One region of the Rahnella sp. 2050 genome, then DNA from elsewhere that is predicted to be linked to it. Evidence: predicted binding sites of a transcription regulator. Region 1 holds the regulator's gene; each other region holds the start of a gene.

Region 1 (4,582 bases):
CGTGGCAGATGTGGCGACTAAACTGGCCTGTCACCTGAAGGGAATGGGTATCGGTTTTCTGCCGCGCCATCTGTGCCAGCCATATCTCGACAGCGGCGAGCTGATCGCCCGGCAAATCCGCTATCCGCGCGCCCCTTCCCCGCTCAGTCTGGCGTGGAAAAAGGAGTACACAGGCAAGGCGCTGCATGACATTGTTTCTCTGTTCCACCAGAAAGACCCGCTGATCCAACCGTTGCTGGCGGGTTTAGAATAGTGATGCCCTCTTTGGCTTCGCGAATAAATATGGTAACAATAGGCTTAATTATGCGCAGCCTTGACGCCAGATCTTCGACCACAGAAAAGACCGCGTCTCGCCTGCCTGCATCACCTTTATGGAGAACAGCGCATTATGTCAGCCAAACATCCTGTTATTGCCGTGACCGGTTCGAGCGGTGCAGGCACCACGACCACCAGCGTGGCATTTCGTAAAATATTTCAGCAGCTTGGTTTGCGTGCGGCGGAACTGGAAGGCGACAGTTTTCATCATTTCACCCGTCCTGAAATGGATGCGGCAATACGCAAGGCGCGCGATCTGGGACGTCATATCAGCTACTTCGGGCCGGAAGCCAATGACTTTGGTTTGCTGGAAAAAAGCTTTATCGAATACGGTAAAACCGGCACTGGCCGTTCACGTAAGTATCTGCATACTTATGACGAAGCCGTTCCCTACAATCAGGTGCCGGGTACCTTTACGCCGTGGCAGGCGTTGCCGGAACCGACGGATATTTTGTTTTACGAAGGGTTACACGGTGGTGTGGTGGCGGACAAAATTGACGTTGCCGCGCAGGTCGACCTGCTGGTCGGCGTAGTGCCTATCGTCAACCTCGAATGGATCCAGAAACTGGTGCGCGATACCGGCGAGCGCGGGCATTCCCGTGAAGCGGTGATGGATTCCGTCGTGCGTTCGATGGATGACTATATCAATTACATTACGCCGCAGTTTTCCCGCACACACATCAATTTCCAGCGGGTACCCACCATCGACACCTCGAACCCGTTTGCCGCCAAAGCCATTCCGTCACTGGATGAAAGCTTTGTGGTGATTCATTTTCAGGGACTGGATGACATCGATTTCCCGTATCTGCTGGCCATGCTGCAAGGGTCGTTTATCTCGCACATCAAAACACTGGTGGTGCCGGGCGGCAAAATGGGGCTGGCGATGGAGCTGATCATGGCGCCGCTGGTGCAGCGCCTGATGGAAGGCAAGAAGATCGAGTAAACTTTATTCGGCTGCAATCACTTCAAAGCTGTGGGTGATTGTGGCCGCTTTACCCAGCATCAGAGACACAGAACAGTATTTTTCGGCAGACAGGCTGACCGCACGTTCAACAATCTTATCGGTCAGATCCTTACCGGTGACGATAAAATGCAGATTGATGTGAGTGAACAGACGCGGCGCTTCTTCGCGGCGTTGTGAGGTCAGCTTCACTTCACAATCACGCACGTCATTACGACCTTTTTGCAAAATTGACACCACGTCGATTGCACTACACCCCCCTGCGGACATCAGTAACATTTCCATCGGGCTTGGGGCTTTATCACCCGCGTTTCCATCCATTGAAATCTGATGACCCGATGCAGACTCACCTAAAAATGTCAGTCCTTCAACCCATTTGACACGTGCATGCATGAACTATTCTCCCGGTGAATAAACTTGTCGAAATCTGCTCTCAGAGTACCCTTTCACCTAAAATCTGGCAACGTAACCCGATCGCCATCATGCTGAAGCGAGACAACAGAAGACAGCATCTCAAACCTGTGCTACAAACAAAGCCGAAACATACTTTCCAGTAAATTGCGGTGACGGTTTTTGCGGTTTAAGTACAGAACCCACGGTGATGACAGCAATAAACAGGCTGTTGCACTCCGACATCCGCTTGCAGCATTTCTGGAGAGTTATATGCTGAAAGGGCGCTTTGGATTTGAAGTGCCGTACAGGGAACTCTGAGCCCTGTGATTTTGGGCAGCGATAACAACAGAGGATAATAGCAAATGGTTCTCGGCAAGCCACAAACAGACCCGACTCTTGAATGGTTCCTGTCTCACTGTCATATACATAAGTATCCTTCTAAAAGTACGCTGATTCACCAGGGTGAAAAAGCCGAAACGCTTTACTACATCGTGAAAGGGTCAGTTGCTGTCCTGATTAAAGATGAAGAAGGCAAGGAAATGATACTGTCCTACCTTAACCAAGGTGACTTCATCGGTGAGCTGGGACTCTTCGAAGAAGGTCAGGAACGCAGTGCCTGGGTACGTGCTAAAACTGCCTGTGAAGTGGCTGAAATTTCATATAAAAAATTCCGCCAGCTGATTCAGGTTAACCCGGATATTCTGATGCGTCTCTCCGCGCAGATGGCCAACCGTCTGCAAGTGACGTCAGAGAAAGTCGGCAACCTTGCCTTCCTTGACGTTACCGGTCGTATCGCTCAAACCTTGCTCAATCTGGCTAAACAGCCTGATGCAATGACCCATCCGGACGGGATGCAAATCAAGATTACCCGCCAGGAAATTGGCCAAATCGTCGGTTGTTCACGTGAAACAGTCGGACGCATTCTCAAAATGCTGGAAGATCAAAGCCTGATCTCCGCACACGGTAAAACGATTGTCGTTTACGGCACACGTTAATCCCTCAAAAATTGGCGCGGCAAAACACTGTCGCGCCTTTTTTATGGGCTAAGCTTTACCCATGACGCTATGGCGAAGACTGTTTTACCATCCTGAAGTGAACTACGCGCTGCGCCAGACGCTGGTGTTGTGCTTACCTGTTGGCATTTGCTGGCTGTTTGGCAATTTGCAAATGGGCCTGCTGTTTTCCCTCTGCCCGGCCTGTTGTAACATCGCCGGTCTGGATACCCCGCATAAACGCTTTTTCAAACGCCTGCTCGTCGGCGGTTCACTCTTTGCCGTGAGCAGCCTTCTGCTGCAACTGATGCTCGAAAGCTGGCATATACCGCTGCCGCTGATCATGCTGTCGCTGGCGTTACTGCTCGGCGTCACCGGTGAAATCAGCCCGCTGCATGCGCGCCTGCTGCCCGGTGCGCTGGTGGCGACTATCTTCACGCTGAGTATGGTGGGCGTGCGCCCGATGTGGCAGGCCCCGGTGTTGTTCGCCGCTGGCACAGCCTGGTACGGATTGTTTAACTGGGCGTGGTTTCGTATTTCGGAAGAACAGCCGATGCGCGAAACACTCAGCCAGCTCTATCTGCAACTCGCGGATTATTTCGAAGCCAAGTACAGCCTGCTGACGCAACATACCGATCCCGAAACCGCGTTACCCCCACTGCTAGCCCGCCAGCAGCAGGTTATCGACCTGATTGCCCTGCTTTATCAGCAATTACACATGTTGCCCCAGCACGGACATCATCATCACCATAAGCGGCTGTTTCAGCGTTTTCAGGTGGCGCTCGATTTGCAGGAGCACATTACAGTGAGCCTGCATCAGCCGGAAGAAGTGCAGAAACTGGTGGAGGAAAGCCATGCCGAAGCGGTTATCCGCCGAAATGCACAGGTGATTTCCACCCGTCTTCGGGTGATTGCCGACGATATTCTTTATCACCGTTTATCCGGGCGCTTTACGATGGCCAATGAGCTGACCGCGCTGGAGAAAATCGCCGCGCGCAACCCGGACAATCCGGTAGGTCAGTTTTGTTATTACCATTTCAGCCGCATTGCCCGTCTGTTACGCACACAGCGGCCGTTGTACAAACGTGACCTGATGAACACCCAGCCGCGTTTGCCCTTCTGGCCCGCGCTGAAAAGCTATCTTTCCTTCAAATCCGTGGCACTGCGTAATGCCGCACGTTTGGGCATTATTCTGGCGATTGGCAGCAGTCTGGGTCTGTTCTTCAATTTGCCCAAACCCTACTGGATCTTGCTGACTATCATGTTGGTCAGCCAGAACGGTTATAACGCCACGCGGGTGAGGATCCAGCACCGTGCACTCGGTACGCTGGCCGGATTGCTGATTGCCTCAGGCTTGCTCAAACTGGAACTGCCGGAAGGCACCACGCTGCTGTGCATGTTGCTGATCACCCTGTTGTCCTATACCGTTCTGCGCAAAAACTACGGACTGGCGATGGTCGGCATGACGGTGACTGCAGTGTATACCCTGCAATTGCTGGCGATGAACGGCGTGCATTTTCTGGTACCACGACTGGTCGATACCCTGATCGGCTGCGCGCTGGCCTTTGGTGGCACTATCTGGCTGTGGCCGCAATGGCAAAGCGGTTTGCTGCGCCAGAATGCACACCAGGCGCTGGAAATCTATCAGGACGCTATCCGCCTGCTGCTCGAGGAAAGCCCCGACACCGCCAAACTGGCGTACACCCGTATGCAGGTCAATCAGGCGCACAATAAGCTGTTCACTTCGCTAAATCAGGCGATGCAGGAGCCGGGTTTTAACTCACATTATCTGGCGGATATGCGTTTGTGGGTGACGCACAGTCAGTTTGTGGTTGAGCATATCAACGCGATGACGATCCTCGCCCGCGAGCATTACATGCTGCCGGAAAAACTGGCGACAGAGTATTTACAGACCTGCGAA
Region 2 (4,582 bases), on a different contig from region 1:
ATAATCTGCGCTTCACCGCTGAAGAACTGACAGCGATTGATAAGCATGTGGCGGATGGTCAGTTGAATCTTTGGCAGGCTTCGTCAGATAAATAACCATCCAAAACAAACGGGCGGATCTCCTGAAAGGATCCGCCTTTTTTTTAGCTCATCAGTTCTAAACGACGTGCGGTTTCGTAATGATCAACCCAATACTGATTATCCAGTGATGAAATAGTGACGCCTTCAATTTTCGAGGCATGAATGAACTGATGATCCCCGACATACACGCCGACATGACGATCGCCCGGCGACGTTTTGAAAAACACTAAATCTCCCGGTTTCAGATTATTTTTACTCACTTTTCTGCCGTTCCTGATTTGCTGAAAGGTGGTTCTTGGCAGGCGTGTTTGCAGGGAATCATTAAACAGATGCTGCATCAGCGACGAGCAGTCCACGCCTTTGTGGGTGGTGCCCCCCCAGCGGTAATGCGTCCCCTTCCAGCGCGGATATTCCGCCAGCAGGGCGCTTTTAATATTGTCTGAGTTGCCCGTATTGACCGCAGTCACGGTGGACCCTTTTCCATTAAAAAGTTCGCTATGGAAAAATTTGTAGGTGTCCATAGACTCAAATTCTTTAGGCATATCAAAAGCAAAGGAGTGGATGCTAAACAAACCGATAACGAGAAGCAGTAAGGCAGAAACAAGCGATTTAATACGGAACATGCGTGGATTCTTTCGTCAAAAAATAGTGCTCTTCCTTACGTGGGAACCTGCTCACGGGGCGGGTGACTCGTCTCTGAGTGCGCAAATAATAACCGCAGGACAATAAATAAGCAGGTTGAATTGAGTCCAAAATTGGACTGGGGATTTTTTCTCAGGAAAACCCACCCCTTAGGCTGAAGGGGTGGGTGAAGGTGTTATGAGAAGAACTTCGCCAGAACAAACAGGCCGACAGAAACGTTGATAGCTCCCCCGATACGGGTAGCGATTTGCGCGAAAGGCATCAGCGTCATGCGGTTGCCGGAGGTCAGAATCGCCACGTCGCCCGTGCCGCCCTGCCCGCTCTGGCAGCAGGAAACAATCGCCACATCGATAGGGTGCATGCCAATTTTCTTACCCACATAAAAACCGGTGCCGACCAGCGCCAGCACTGTGGTCACAATCACCAGCAGGTTCTGAAGGGTGAAAGCGTTGATCAGTTCCTGCCAGGGCGTGATCGCGACACCCACCGCGAACAACACCGGATAAGTTACCGCCGTACGAAAGAATTTATACACCGTCATCGAGCCGTGCTGAATAGTCGGCGAAACACCGTTCGCCAGTTTCACCAGCACCGCCGCAAACAGCATGCAGACCGGCGCTGGCAGGCCGATCCATTTCTGGCCGAGCATCCCGACCATGTACAGCAGGATGGCCAGCAGCGCACCACAGGCCAGCGCGTTGACGCCCGGATTGCCCTCAAATTCATCGGTGCCACTGCCCATCTGGCCTTTTTTCGACGGCATCAGTTGGCCTTCGCCGGTAAGATGCGGATAACGTTTACCAAGCTGGTTCAGCACGCCCGCCAGCACAATGGCCGTCAGGCCACCGAGCATAACAATCGGCAGAATGCGCCCAAGCGCCACGCCCTGCTCCATATGCAGGATGGTCGCGTAACCCATCGACAGCGGGATCGCACCTTCCCCGACACCGCCAGCCATGATCGGCAGGATCAGGAAGAAGAAGGTTTGCATTGGCGGTAAACCTAAAACAGTGCCCATCGCCATACCGGCAATCATGCCGACCACTTCGCCGCACAGCATCGGTACGAAAATACGCATAAAGCCCTGGATCAGCACCTGACGGTTCATGCTCATGATGCTGCCGACAATAATGCAGCAGATATAAAGGTAGAGAATATTGGTGGATTTATAGAATTTGACCGTGGAATCAACAACAACATCCGGCAGCAGGCCGTAATGCACCATCGCCGAAGGAATAAAAGTGGCACAAATCGCCGCGGCCCCCAGTTTACCCACCACAGGTAAGCGTTTACCCAACTCGCCACAGGCAAAACCGAAGAAGGCCAGCGTGGCGACCATCACCACGATGTCACTCGGCAACTTGCCATTCAGGCAATCGAGCAGGATCAGCACGCCCGCCAGCAGGAAAAAGGGCAGCGGGATAATGCCTATCTTGTAGTGATCAAGAATGTGCCACCATTTTTGTCTGGCCGAGAGGCCGGAGGTTTTCGTTTCTTTGACAGCGATGTAGGAATCGTCGGTTGTGCTCATGACATTGCCTCTTTCTTCTGAAGACTTTTCTTATTGATGGTCTGAGCATATGAAAACAGGCGGTCAGCCGGGTGTGAGGTTGTTCAAATTAAAACCGCAGGGATAAAGGTTGTTATGGTGTTTATGGTGTTAATGCACCCTGATTTATAAGGATTATAAGATTAGTAGTAAATCCCGCTATTAACCCTGTTATTACTGTGTGAAATAATCATTATTTTAATCTTCTGTTCACAACTCCGCTTCTCTGCGATTACGACTCACATTTCGCCGTGATAGGCTTATTGAATGTATATCTCAGGTTCGCCGTGCAGCAGGTCGTATGAAATTCAGGTTACCTTTTCAGGTAAAACTCTTTTTATCTCTGGTGGTATTTTCCTGCGTGTTGCTGGCACTGCTGGGGGCTATTTTATTTCATATTATTGACCGTCAGTTACATCATGATCTGGGCCAGCGTGCACGGGTTCAGGCCAGCGAGATCGCTCTGATGCCGGGGCTGGCGCAGAAGGTACAGGCCCGCGATATCCCCGGCATCGCGAAACTAATCCAGCCATTACGCGATAAAAGTGACGCCAGTTATATCGTTATCGGCGATACCCGCGAGCTGCATCTTTATCATTCCGAATCTCCGGAGCGCATAGACCTGCCGATGATTGGCGGTGATAACGCCGGTGTGCTGGCCGGTAAAACCATTATTTCCGTACGTCAGGGCGGCATCGGCGTTTCATTGCGCAGCAAAGCCCCGATTCTGGATGCCAGTAATCAGGTGATCGGCATTGTCTCGGTCGGTTATCTCACCTCTTACATCGATAATATTAATGGCCGCCGTCTGGCGCAGGCCGGTTTATACGGTTTACTGCTTTTATTACTGCTGTTTATTTTTTCATGGATGTTCACCCGCAACGTTAAAAAACAGATGTTCTGGCTGGAACCCAAAGATATTGCCCTGCTGGTCCGCCAGCAAAAAGCGTTGCTGGAAGCCATGTATGAGGGCGTATTTGCGATCAACGCCGAAAGGCAACTGATTTCAATTAACCGGGCCGCACGCGAGTTACTGGATATCCGCCAGCCCGAAAACGAGCTACTGGGTAAACCGCTGGCGGAGGTGCTTCAGACGCCGCCCACGTTCTTTACGCAACGTGGTGTCAGTGAAAACAACAGTCAGCATGATCAGATTACGGTACTCAATCAGAGACAGGTGATCGTCAACCGCGTACCCATCGAACTTGAACCCGGTGCAGAAAGTGGCTGGGTATTCAGTTTCCGCGATAAAAATGACATTAATACGCTGAGCAGCCAGCTGAGTCAGGTGAAGCGCTACGCCGATAACCTTCGCATTATGCGCCATGAACAACTGAACTGGACTGCGACGCTGGCGGGCTTGCTGCAAATGCAGCGTTACGACGATGCAATGCGCTATATTCAGGCGCAGTCGGAAGGCGCGCAGGCCGTGCTGGATTTCGTCTCAGCACGCTTTACCTCGCCAGCACTTTGTGGCCTGCTGCTGGGGAAATACGTCAGTGCACGCGAAAAAGGCGTCGAGCTGAGTTTCGATCCCGCCTGTCAGCTCACCCGCATACCGGCAGCCATCAGTGAAACCGAACTGATGTCAGTGATTGGTAATTTGCTGGATAACGCCGTGGACGCCACACTGAAAGCACTGACGCCCCCGGCACCGGTCGAATTGTATATTTCCGACCGGAACCGGGAACTGCTGATTGAAGTCGCCGATCAGGGCAGCGGCGTGGAAGATGCACTCAAGCCGCACCTGTTTGAACAAGGCGTCACCAGCAAGCCCTCCAGCGGGCAGGACGCCACGGGTGCAGAACACGGTATCGGCCTGTATCTGGTGGCCGGTTATGTCCGTCAGGCGGGTGGCAGCATCGAAATCTCAGACAACACGCCGCAAGGTACAATATTTTCAGTCTTTATCCCGTATCCGGCAGAAGCGTTAACAGGACAGAACCATGAATAACAGCAGCGCACTCGATGTCGTGATTGTGGAAGATGAGCCACATCTGGCTGGTCTGCATCGTGATTTTATCGAGCAAAATTTCAACCTGCGCGTCGTCGGCATTGCGGCCACACTGGAGCAGACGCGTTCTCTGCTGCGCCTGCATCAGCCGCGTCTGATCTTACTCGATAACTATTTGCCGGATGGTCAGGGTGTCGATCTGATCGACAGCCCGTTGCTGAAAAGCTTCGATTGCTCGGTGATTTTCATTACCGCTGCCAGCGATATGCAAACCTGTAGCCAGGCCATGCGCAGCGGCGCGTTCGATTACATCATCAAGCCGGTGTCGTTCCATCGTCTGCGCAGTTCACTCGAGCG
Region 3 (4,582 bases), on a different contig from region 1:
TTACCGTGCGCGAATGATTCAGGATTATATCAGCGGAATGACTGACCTTTATGCATACGATGAATACAGAAGACTCATGGCGGCTGAGTAATTTGTTTTAAAAAGACAAATTGAACTCTCTTTAATTTTCTTTACGGAACTGTTTGAAAAAACGCCATTTGTAAATGCTGACAATAATTTTTTACCATTGTCATTTCGACCCTGATGAACTTCACGCTATTAATACCATCTCAGTATCACGACTACCAAGCAATGCGACTATTTTGGTTGCCACAATAATTTTAAGAGATCCTGAAAAATGAAAAAATCGAGTTTATTCCTCAGCGCATTAGCGTTAAGCATCGGTATGGCAATGGCCCCGGTTTCTTCTGCACTGGCTGCTGAAACTGCGTCTTCCAGCACCAGCACCACTCAGCTTCCTAGCCTGGCACCTATGCTTGAAAAAGTGATGCCATCGGTGGTGAGCGTCAACGTTGAAGGCAGTGCGCCGGTAAAAACACCACGCATGGGTCAGCAGTTCCAGCAATTCTTTGGTCAGAATTCGCCGCTGTGCCAGGACGGTTCGCCGTTCCAGGGTTCTCCGGTGTGTCAGGGCGGCGGTCAGGGGCCTGACGGTCAGCCTGCGCCTGAACAGAAAGAAGATTTCCGCGCGCTGGGTTCCGGCGTCATCATTGATGCCGACAAAGGTTATGTGGTTACCAACAACCACGTTGTTGATAACGCAACCAAAATCAGCGTACAGCTGAACGATGGCCGTAAGTTCGACGCCAAAGTCATCGGCAAGGACCCGCGTTCTGATATCGCGGTGATTCAGTTACAGAATGCGAAAAACCTGACGGCCATTAAGATGGCGGATTCCGAACAACTGCGTGTGGGCGATTACACCGTGGCTATCGGTAACCCGTATGGTCTGGGCGAAACCGTGACTTCCGGTATCGTTTCTGCACTGGGTCGTTCCGGCCTGAATATTGAGAACTACGAAAACTTCATCCAGACGGATGCCGCGATCAACCGCGGTAACTCCGGTGGTGCGCTGGTGAACCTGAATGGTGAACTGATTGGCCTTAACACGGCGATCCTGGCACCGGACGGCGGCAACATCGGTATCGGTTTTGCGATCCCAAGTAACATGGTGAAAAACCTGTCCAAACAAATGATCGAATTCGGTCAGGTGAAACGCGGCGAGCTGGGCATCATGGGGACCGAGCTGAACTCCGAACTGGCGAAAGCCATGAAAGTTGACGCACAGCGCGGTGCATTCATCAGTCAGGTCATGCCGAAATCTGCCGCAGAGAAAGCGGGCATTAAAGCCGGTGACGTGATCCTGAGCATGAACGGTAAACCGATCAGCAGCTTCGCCTCGTTCCGTGCTGATATCGGCACCCTGCCAATCGGCACCAAAGTGACGCTCGGCCTGCTGCGTGAAGGCAAACCGATGAACGTTGACGTGACCATTGAGCAAAGCACTCAGACATCGAAAATCGAATCCGGCAACATTTATACCGGCATCGAAGGGGCTGAACTGAGTAACGGTGCGGCAGGTGATCAGAAAGGTGTGAAAGTCGATGAAGTGAAGCCGGGTTCAACGGCCGCGCGCATCGGCCTGAAAAAAGGCGACGTCATTTTGGGTGTGAACCAGCAGAAAGTGACCAATCTGGGCGAGCTGCGTAAAATTCTCGACACCAAACCAAACGTTCTGGCGCTGGATATTCAGCGTGGTGATACCTCAATTTACCTGCTGGCGCAGTAATTTCCGCCTGCTATACCTCACACAAAGCACGCTCCGGCGTGCTTTTTTTTTGCCTGTCTTTCAGGGACTCTCATCAATCATGTGGATTTTGCCGGGCCGGTTGGGCATTTGCTTAAAAATGTGATATTCCCCGCAACTTCAATAGGTGCTTTCGCTCTTTGGGCATTTGCATAATGTATGGGCATCGCGGCCTGAGTATGCTGTTTTAACAACGATAAAACAGCAAGGCAGGGGTTCCATGTCGGCATATCATCTCGATGCAAAGCTGGCGCAACAAATTGTTGCCCGCACAATGCAAATTATTGATAGTAATGTGAATGTCATGGATGGTCGCGGACGGATTATCGGCAGCGGCGATGATCAGCGTCTTGGTGAATTGCACGAAGGCGCACTGCTGGCGATTTCGCAGGAGCGCATTGTCGACATCGACGAGGGCGTTGCACGGCATTTGCACGGTGTACGTCCGGGCATCAACCTGCCGTTGCGTATTGACGGTCAGATCGTGGGCGTTATCGGCCTGACGGGCAATCCGTCCCAGTTGCGTCAGTATGGCGAGCTGGTGTGTATGACCGCCGAAATGATGCTCGAACAGGCGCGTCTGCTGCACATGCTGGCGCAGGACAGCCGTCTGCGGGAAGAACTGGTGCTTAACCTGATTCGTGTGGATGAACTCTCTCCGGCGCTGATGGAGTGGGCGCAGCGTCTGGGCATCGACCTCAACCGGCCACGTGTCGCGGCGGTGGTGGAAGTCGACAGCGGACAGCTCGGTGTGGACTCTGCCATGGCAGAACTGCAACAACTGCAAACTTTACTGACCACGCCGGAGCGTGACAACCTGATCGCTATCGTTTCCCTCACCGAAATGGTGGTGCTGAAACCGGCCCTGAACAGCTACGATCGCTGGGATCCAGAGGGCCACCGCCAGCGCATTGATCATCTGCTGTCGCGCATGACCGAAACTGGTCGTCTGCGCGTGCGCATTTCCCTTGGCAACTTTTTTACCGGCCCTGGCAGCATCGCCCGTTCTTATCGCACCGCACGTACCACCATGAGTGTGGGCAAACAGCGGATGCCGGAACAGCGGTGTTACTTCTATCAGGATCTGATCTTACCCGTGCTGCTCGACAGCCTGCGTGGCGGCTGGCAGGCCGATGAACTGGTGCGTCCGCTGGCGCGTCTGAAAGCGACGGATGGCAACGGATTACTGCGCCGCACACTGACGTCGTGGTTCCACCATAATGTTCAGCCGACCGCTACGTCTAAGGCACTGTATATTCATCGTAATACGCTGGAATATCGCCTCAACCGTATCTCGGAATTAACCGGCCTGGATCTGGGGAACTTCGACGATCGTTTATTGCTGTACGTGGCCCTGCAATTAGATAACAACCATCTGTGACCGCCATCACAGCCGTTTCATTTTTTGTGAAACAACTCGCACGTCGCTGGGCATTTGCCTCAGGATAAATGCAAAGGGCTATTTATGCTTGGTTGATTGCCCAATGAGTAAAGGGAATGTTGTTCATATACTGGCTGCGTTCCTTCCTCTCTGAACCCTACAGTTCTGTGAATGGAATGACTTTTATCTCTGTTTAGAGGCGTTGTCATTAATTCCGGAGAACACCATGGAAACTACCGTTTCAGCAGCCAGTGCCGTCAAAAAAAGAACTAACGCGCGCTACTGGATAGTGGTGATGTTATTTATTGTCACCTCATTTAATTACGGCGATCGTGCCACGTTATCCATTGCCGGTTCGGCGATGGCCAAAGATATCGGGCTGGATTCCGTCGGGATGGGTTATATCTTCTCGGCATTTTCCTGGGCATATGTCATCGGGCAAATACCCGGTGGCTGGCTGCTCGATAAATTCGGTTCGAAAAAAGTTTATTTCTACAGCATTTTCATCTGGTCGTTATTCACCCTGCTGCAAGGCTTTGTCGATGTCTTCAGCGGCTTCGGCATTGTGGTATCGCTGTTTGCTTTACGTTTTCTGGTTGGCCTGGCCGAAGCGCCGTCCTTCCCCGGCAACAGCCGTATCGTCGCAGCCTGGTTCCCGGCTCAGGAACGTGGCACCGCAGTCTCTATTTTTAACTCAGCGCAGTACTTCGCCACGGTTATTTTCGCCCCGATCATGGGCTGGCTGACGCACGAAGTGGGCTGGTCACACGTCTTCTTCTTCATGGGCGGTCTGGGGATCGTGCTGAGTTTCATCTGGCTGAAAGTGATCCACGATCCGAAAGATCATCCGGGCGTAAATCAGGCCGAACTTGATTACATGGAAGCCGGTGGTGCGCTGATCAATATGGATCAGAAAATCACCAAAAAAGCCGTCGTAAAAGGCGAAAAAACCTTCCAGATGAAACAGTTACTGAAATCCCGCATGATGATTGGCATTTACATCGGCCAGTACTGCATCAACGCGCTGACCTATTTCTTCATCACCTGGTTCCCGGTGTATCTGGTTCAGGCGCGCGGTATGTCGATACTTAAAGCGGGCATGGTGGCCTCAGTACCGGCGATTTGCGGATTCCTCGGCGGCGTACTGGGTGGAATTATCTCCGACTGGCTGATGCGCAGAACCAGCAACCTGACACTGTCGCGCAAGGCTCCGATTGTGATCGGTATGCTGTTGTCGATGTCGATGATTTTCTGCAACTACGTTGATACCGAATGGATGGTGGTTGGCATTATGGCATTCGCCTTCTTCGGTAAAGGTCTGGGTGCGCTGGGCTGGGCGGTAATGGCCGATACCGCACCGAAAGAAATCAGCGGGCTGAGCGGCGGATTGTTCAACATGTTCGGTAACGTCTCCGGCATCATCACGCCGATCG
Region 4 (4,582 bases), on a different contig from region 1:
CGTGCAGACGGCTTCGACGATATTCGACGCGATCATCAACATTCGCTGATCCCAGAACTGATAAGGAACTGATGCCATGCGTCTTAGTACCAATATGATTTACAACCAAAACATGAATGCGGTACTGGATGGTCAGAACCGCTTCCAGGCGACCGGTTTACAGTTGTCGACCGGCAGCAAAGTGAGCAAGCCTTCGGATGACCCGCTGGCGGCGTCGCAGGCGGTGCTGGTACGGCAGGCGCAATCGGAGAACAGCCAGTTTTCCGTGGCCCGTACCTTTGCTAACCAGAGTATGAGTCAGGAAGAGTCGATTTTAAGCAGCGTGACCTCGACCATTCAGGATGCACAGACGTTGATCGTTCAGGCCGGTGACGGTTCTTTAAGCGATGACGACCGTTCTTCTCTGGCGACTAAACTGGACAGCCTGAAATCGCAACTGGTGAACCTGGCGAACAGCACCGACGGTAACGGCCGCTTCATCTTCGCCGGTTACAAAAGTGATACTCCGCCTTATACGCAGGACGCCACAACGGGTGCGGTAACCTATTCCGGGGGCACGACGTCTATTACTCAGCAGGTTGATACCAGTCGTACCATGACCATCAACCATACCGGTAACCAGATTTTTAATGCCTTAACCGGTGATGCGAAAGCCGAACCGGACGGTTCTCCGAGCGAATCAGATTTATTCAAAACCATCGACGGTGCGCTGACTGCGCTGAGAACGCCATCGGCGGATAACACCACGGATACGCAATACACCGATGCCATCGATAAAGCCAACCGTGGCCTGAGTAACTCACTCAACAACGTGCTTTCCGTGCGTTCAGAGTTGGGTACGCAGATGTCCGAACTGGATAATCTCGATACACTGGGCGACAACCGTGATGTATCGAACTCGACCAAACTCAGTAATCTGGTCGATACCGAATGGACCTCAGCAATTTCGACCTACACCTTGCAGCAGGTTGCGCTTCAGGCATCCTATAAGACCTACAGCGCCATGCAGGGTATGTCACTGTTCCAGATGAATTCGTAATACTCTCCGGCGCGTAAGTTTACGCGCCAGGCTCCATCTCTTCGTTATCGCTGCCTGTCTGCTTTTACGGCAGACCGGCAGATTCTTTTCTGACTGTACTTAAACCGGGTACTTTCAGCTTTGTATGTCACTTTTTCTAAGGTTTAAGTGACATACACTTTTTCCTCGTCCTGCTTCAAATTGTCTCTGCGTTGGCTGCCTTCGTTCACCCCAGTCACTTACTTATTGTAAGCTCCCGGGGATTCGCTCAGTTGCCGCCTTGATACAATCCGAACCCGTTAGAGGAATCTGTGCTCGTTATAGGTTAATGACCGAAGAGGGCGAGAAGGACGGGGAACAGGAACGGGGCGAGCAGGGAGGTGATGATGCCGCAAATCACCAGCGCCAGTGAACTGAATGCGCCTTCCTGATAATCCATTTCTGCACAGCGGGCGGTACCCAGTGCGTGTGATGCGGTACCCATCGCCAGCCCGCGTGAGGCTTTGGTGGTGATCTTCAGAACATTCAAAATCGTATGACCAAAGACCGCGCCGAGGATGCCGACGAAAATCACGCACACGGCGCTGATGGCCGGAATACCATTGATCGACTGCGCGGTGGCCATGGCAATCGGCGTGGTGACGGATTTCGGTAATACCGATGCGGCAATTTGCGGCGTTGCTCCCATCCATAATGCAATCGCGGTGCCGCTCACCATCGCCACCACGCTGCCGATAAAACAGATACTGATGATGGATTTCCAGCGGGCGCGGATCTGATGCAGTTGCTCGTACAAGGGAAACGCCAGCGCCACGACGGCGGGTTGCAGCAGATCATTGAGGATCTTGCTGCCCGCGAAATAGCGCGCGTAAGGGATATGGGTGACCAGCAACAGCGGAATGATCACCACCATCGACATCAGCAGCGGGTTGAGCAGCGGCATTTTGAGTTTAATAGCGAGCTTACGGGTGGCGAAAAACACCACCAGCGTCAGCGGCAGCGACCACAATATATCAATCATTTTTATCCTCCGCTTTATCCGTCACCGCACCGCGTTCGCCATGGATATAGTGGGAACAGTAGGCGACAACCAGCAATACAATCAGGGTACTGACCAGACACGACACCACCAGCGGCCCGAACTGCGTGCGCAGTTGCTCGTAATAATTCATGACCCCGACGCCGATAGGGACGAACAGTAACGCCATATAGCGAATCAGAACATTACAGCCCGGTTTGACCCATTTGAACGGCAGAATTTGGGTTGAAAGCAAACCAAACAGGATCAGCATGCCGATGATGCTGCCGGGAATGGTGAGCGGTAAAAGAGATGAAATCGCATTCCCGGCGAATAAACAGAGATAAATCAGAATAAACGCCCGAACATATTGGAATACCAGAGAGATTGCGGTGCTCATGGTGTATCACCCAGTTGAATAATGTATTCATCATACAATTAAGATGTGATCTGCGCCACAAAACGGAGTATGAAATTTAGGAATGAAGTGTATTCCAAAATGGCGTTTGGTAAACGGGGAAAATACGGATTGTGGGTGGCGGGCGATTCAGAAAGCTTGCTGAATGAGAGGTTCCAGCCTGTCGCGGTGATACCTGAAACATAGCCAGCGAGCGGATCGCTGGTTGAAAAAGCGAAGGGAGATCCGGGAGGGAAAAGCACTTCTCCCTCCCGGGCGGTTTCGGCGCAGCGCGTCAAATGAGCACTGCGGGTAAGAAACCGAAATATTCCCGGTCTTAAGAAATACTAAATTTGCCAGTCTTAAAGCACCTTCTCCAGAAAAGCCTGGGTTCTGGCATGAACCGGCCGTTCCAGCACCTGTGCGGCAGCGCCGCTTTCAACCACGCGACCATCCACCATAAACACCACCTGATCCGCCACCTGGCGCGCGAAGCCGATTTCATGGGTGACGACCACCAGCGTGACGCCCGACTGCGCCAGCTTCTTAATCACATCCAGCACTTCGCCAACCAGTTCGGGATCGAGGGCGGACGTCGGTTCATCAAACAGCATGACTTTAGGATTCAGCGCCAGCGCACGGGCGATGGCGATGCGCTGCTGCTGTCCGCCGGACAAATGACGCGGCCATGCGTGCGCTTTTTCGCGCAGACCGACCGTGTCGAGCAGTTCACAGGCACGGGCGATGGCGTTTTTGCGGCTCAGCAGACCGTGAACCACCGGCGCTTCGATGATGTTATCCAGCACCGTCATGTGCGGGAATAAATTGAAATTCTGAAAAACGTAACCGACATGTGTGCGCTGTTTGAGGATGGCGCGCTCTTTCAGTTCATACAGCGTATCGCCTTTGCGGCGGTAGCCGATGTAATCGCCGTCAATCTGAATAAAACCTTCGTCGACGCGCTCAAGATGGTTAATCGTGCGCAGCAGGGTCGATTTCCCCGAGCCGGACGGGCCGAGGATCACGGTCACGGTGCCCGGTTCGATGCGCAGACTCACGTTATCCAGCGCTTTGTGCGCGCCGTAGTATTTGCTCAAATTATTGATTTCGATGCGCCCGACGGTAGCAGCCTGAGGTTTGCGTGGAAACAGCTGCTCAACAGGCGCTTCCTGCGGGCGGTTAACGAATAAATCAAAGGCTTCTGACATAGTGCTTTCCCTTTATTAAGAACGGGCGACGCGCCACTGACGCAGGCGCTGCAAGGGTGTCGGCGCGACCTGACGCACGGTGCCGCGGGAGAAATAGCGTTCGACGTAATACTGCAAAACCGACAGCACGGTGGTGATCAGCAGATACCAGATGGTGGCGACCATCAGCAGCGGGATCACCTGCTGTGTGCGGTTGTAAATCACCTGCACGGTGTAAAACAGTTCCGGCATCGACAGGACGTAAACAATCGATGTGCCTTTCGCCAGGCTGATCACTTCGTTAAAACCGGTCGGCAGAATTGAACGTAACGCCTGCGGCAAAATGATGCGGAAGGTCCGGCGGTAGGCCGGTAATCCCAGCGCGGCCGCAGCTTCATGCTGGCCGTGTTCTACCCCTAAAATCCCGCCGCGAATGATCTCGGCGGTATAGGCCGACTGCACCAGCGACAGACCGAGCACGGCGACGGAAAACTGATCCAGCAAATCCACCGTCGGGGTGCTGAAAAAGGAAATCGTGGTGAACGGAATGCCGAGCGAAAGGTTGTCGTAGAGATAGGAAAAGTTGTAGAGAATGATCAGCACCAGCAACAACGGCAGGGAACGGAACAGCCAGATATACCCCCAGGCCAGTGCGTTCAGTAAATAGGATTTCGACAGGCGGGCGAGGGCCAGTGCCGTGCCGAAAATCACCCCAAAAAGGGTGCCCAGCAGCGTGAGCAACAGGGTTTTGCCAAGCCCGGACAGGATCACCGGATCAAAAAACCACTGACGAAATACGCCCCATTCCCAGCGGGAATTCGTGGCAATCGACTGGATGATGCCCAGCAGAATAAACGCCGAAAAAACCGCACCGGCAAGACGCCACGGATAGCGCGCGGGCACCACTTTCAGCGGCGGATGATTCACAGATGAAGGGGCATTTTCGCTCATCATTTTCTCTT

Evidence for each region. Region 1 encodes CRP, which controls carbon source genes, mostly activating them, when cyclic AMP is high. Its sites were predicted from a motif close to ATGTGANNNNNNTCACAT; they were not measured.
Region 2: ABIC79_RS21755 (2-hydroxycarboxylate transporter family protein) is a predicted target of CRP. The motif match lies at 2,325-2,342, and genes of this name have one in related genera.
Region 3: ABIC79_RS09775 (CdaR family transcriptional regulator) is a predicted target of CRP. The motif match lies at 1,869-1,886, and genes of this name have one in related genera.
Region 4: ABIC79_RS02555 (CidA/LrgA family protein) is a predicted target of CRP. The motif match lies at 2,480-2,497, and genes of this name have one in related genera.

What each region holds. Positions count from the first base shown of each region.
Region 1 covers NZ_JBEPKE010000004.1:367,719-372,300, reverse strand. Annotated here, with positions in the region: gene allS (HTH-type transcriptional activator AllS) at 1-253, shown strand, start outside; gene ABIC79_RS17730 (phosphoribulokinase) at 389-1,258, shown strand; gene ABIC79_RS17725 (OsmC family protein) at 1,262-1,669, opposite strand; gene crp (cAMP-activated global transcriptional regulator CRP) at 2,032-2,664, shown strand; gene ABIC79_RS17715 (YccS/YhfK family putative transporter) at 2,726-4,582, shown strand, end outside.
Region 2 covers NZ_JBEPKE010000008.1:22,418-26,999, reverse strand. Annotated here, with positions in the region: gene mgrA (L-glyceraldehyde 3-phosphate reductase) at 1-95, shown strand, start outside; gene ABIC79_RS21760 (C40 family peptidase) at 143-601, opposite strand; gene ABIC79_RS21755 (2-hydroxycarboxylate transporter family protein) at 898-2,253, opposite strand; gene ABIC79_RS21750 (ATP-binding protein) at 2,573-4,225, shown strand; gene ABIC79_RS21745 (response regulator) at 4,218-4,582, shown strand, end outside.
Region 3 covers NZ_JBEPKE010000002.1:550,144-554,725, forward strand. Annotated here, with positions in the region: gene dgt (dGTPase) at 1-91, shown strand, start outside; gene degP (serine endoprotease DegP) at 299-1,750, shown strand; gene ABIC79_RS09775 (CdaR family transcriptional regulator) at 1,989-3,149, shown strand; gene ABIC79_RS09780 (MFS transporter) at 3,376-4,582, shown strand, end outside.
Region 4 covers NZ_JBEPKE010000001.1:593,962-598,543, reverse strand. Annotated here, with positions in the region: gene flgK (flagellar hook-associated protein FlgK) at 1-49, shown strand, start outside; gene flgL (flagellar hook-associated protein FlgL) at 77-1,039, shown strand; gene ABIC79_RS02560 (CidB/LrgB family autolysis modulator) at 1,344-2,039, opposite strand; gene ABIC79_RS02555 (CidA/LrgA family protein) at 2,032-2,436, opposite strand; gene ABIC79_RS02550 (amino acid ABC transporter ATP-binding protein) at 2,796-3,641, opposite strand; gene ABIC79_RS02545 (amino acid ABC transporter permease) at 3,657-4,571, opposite strand.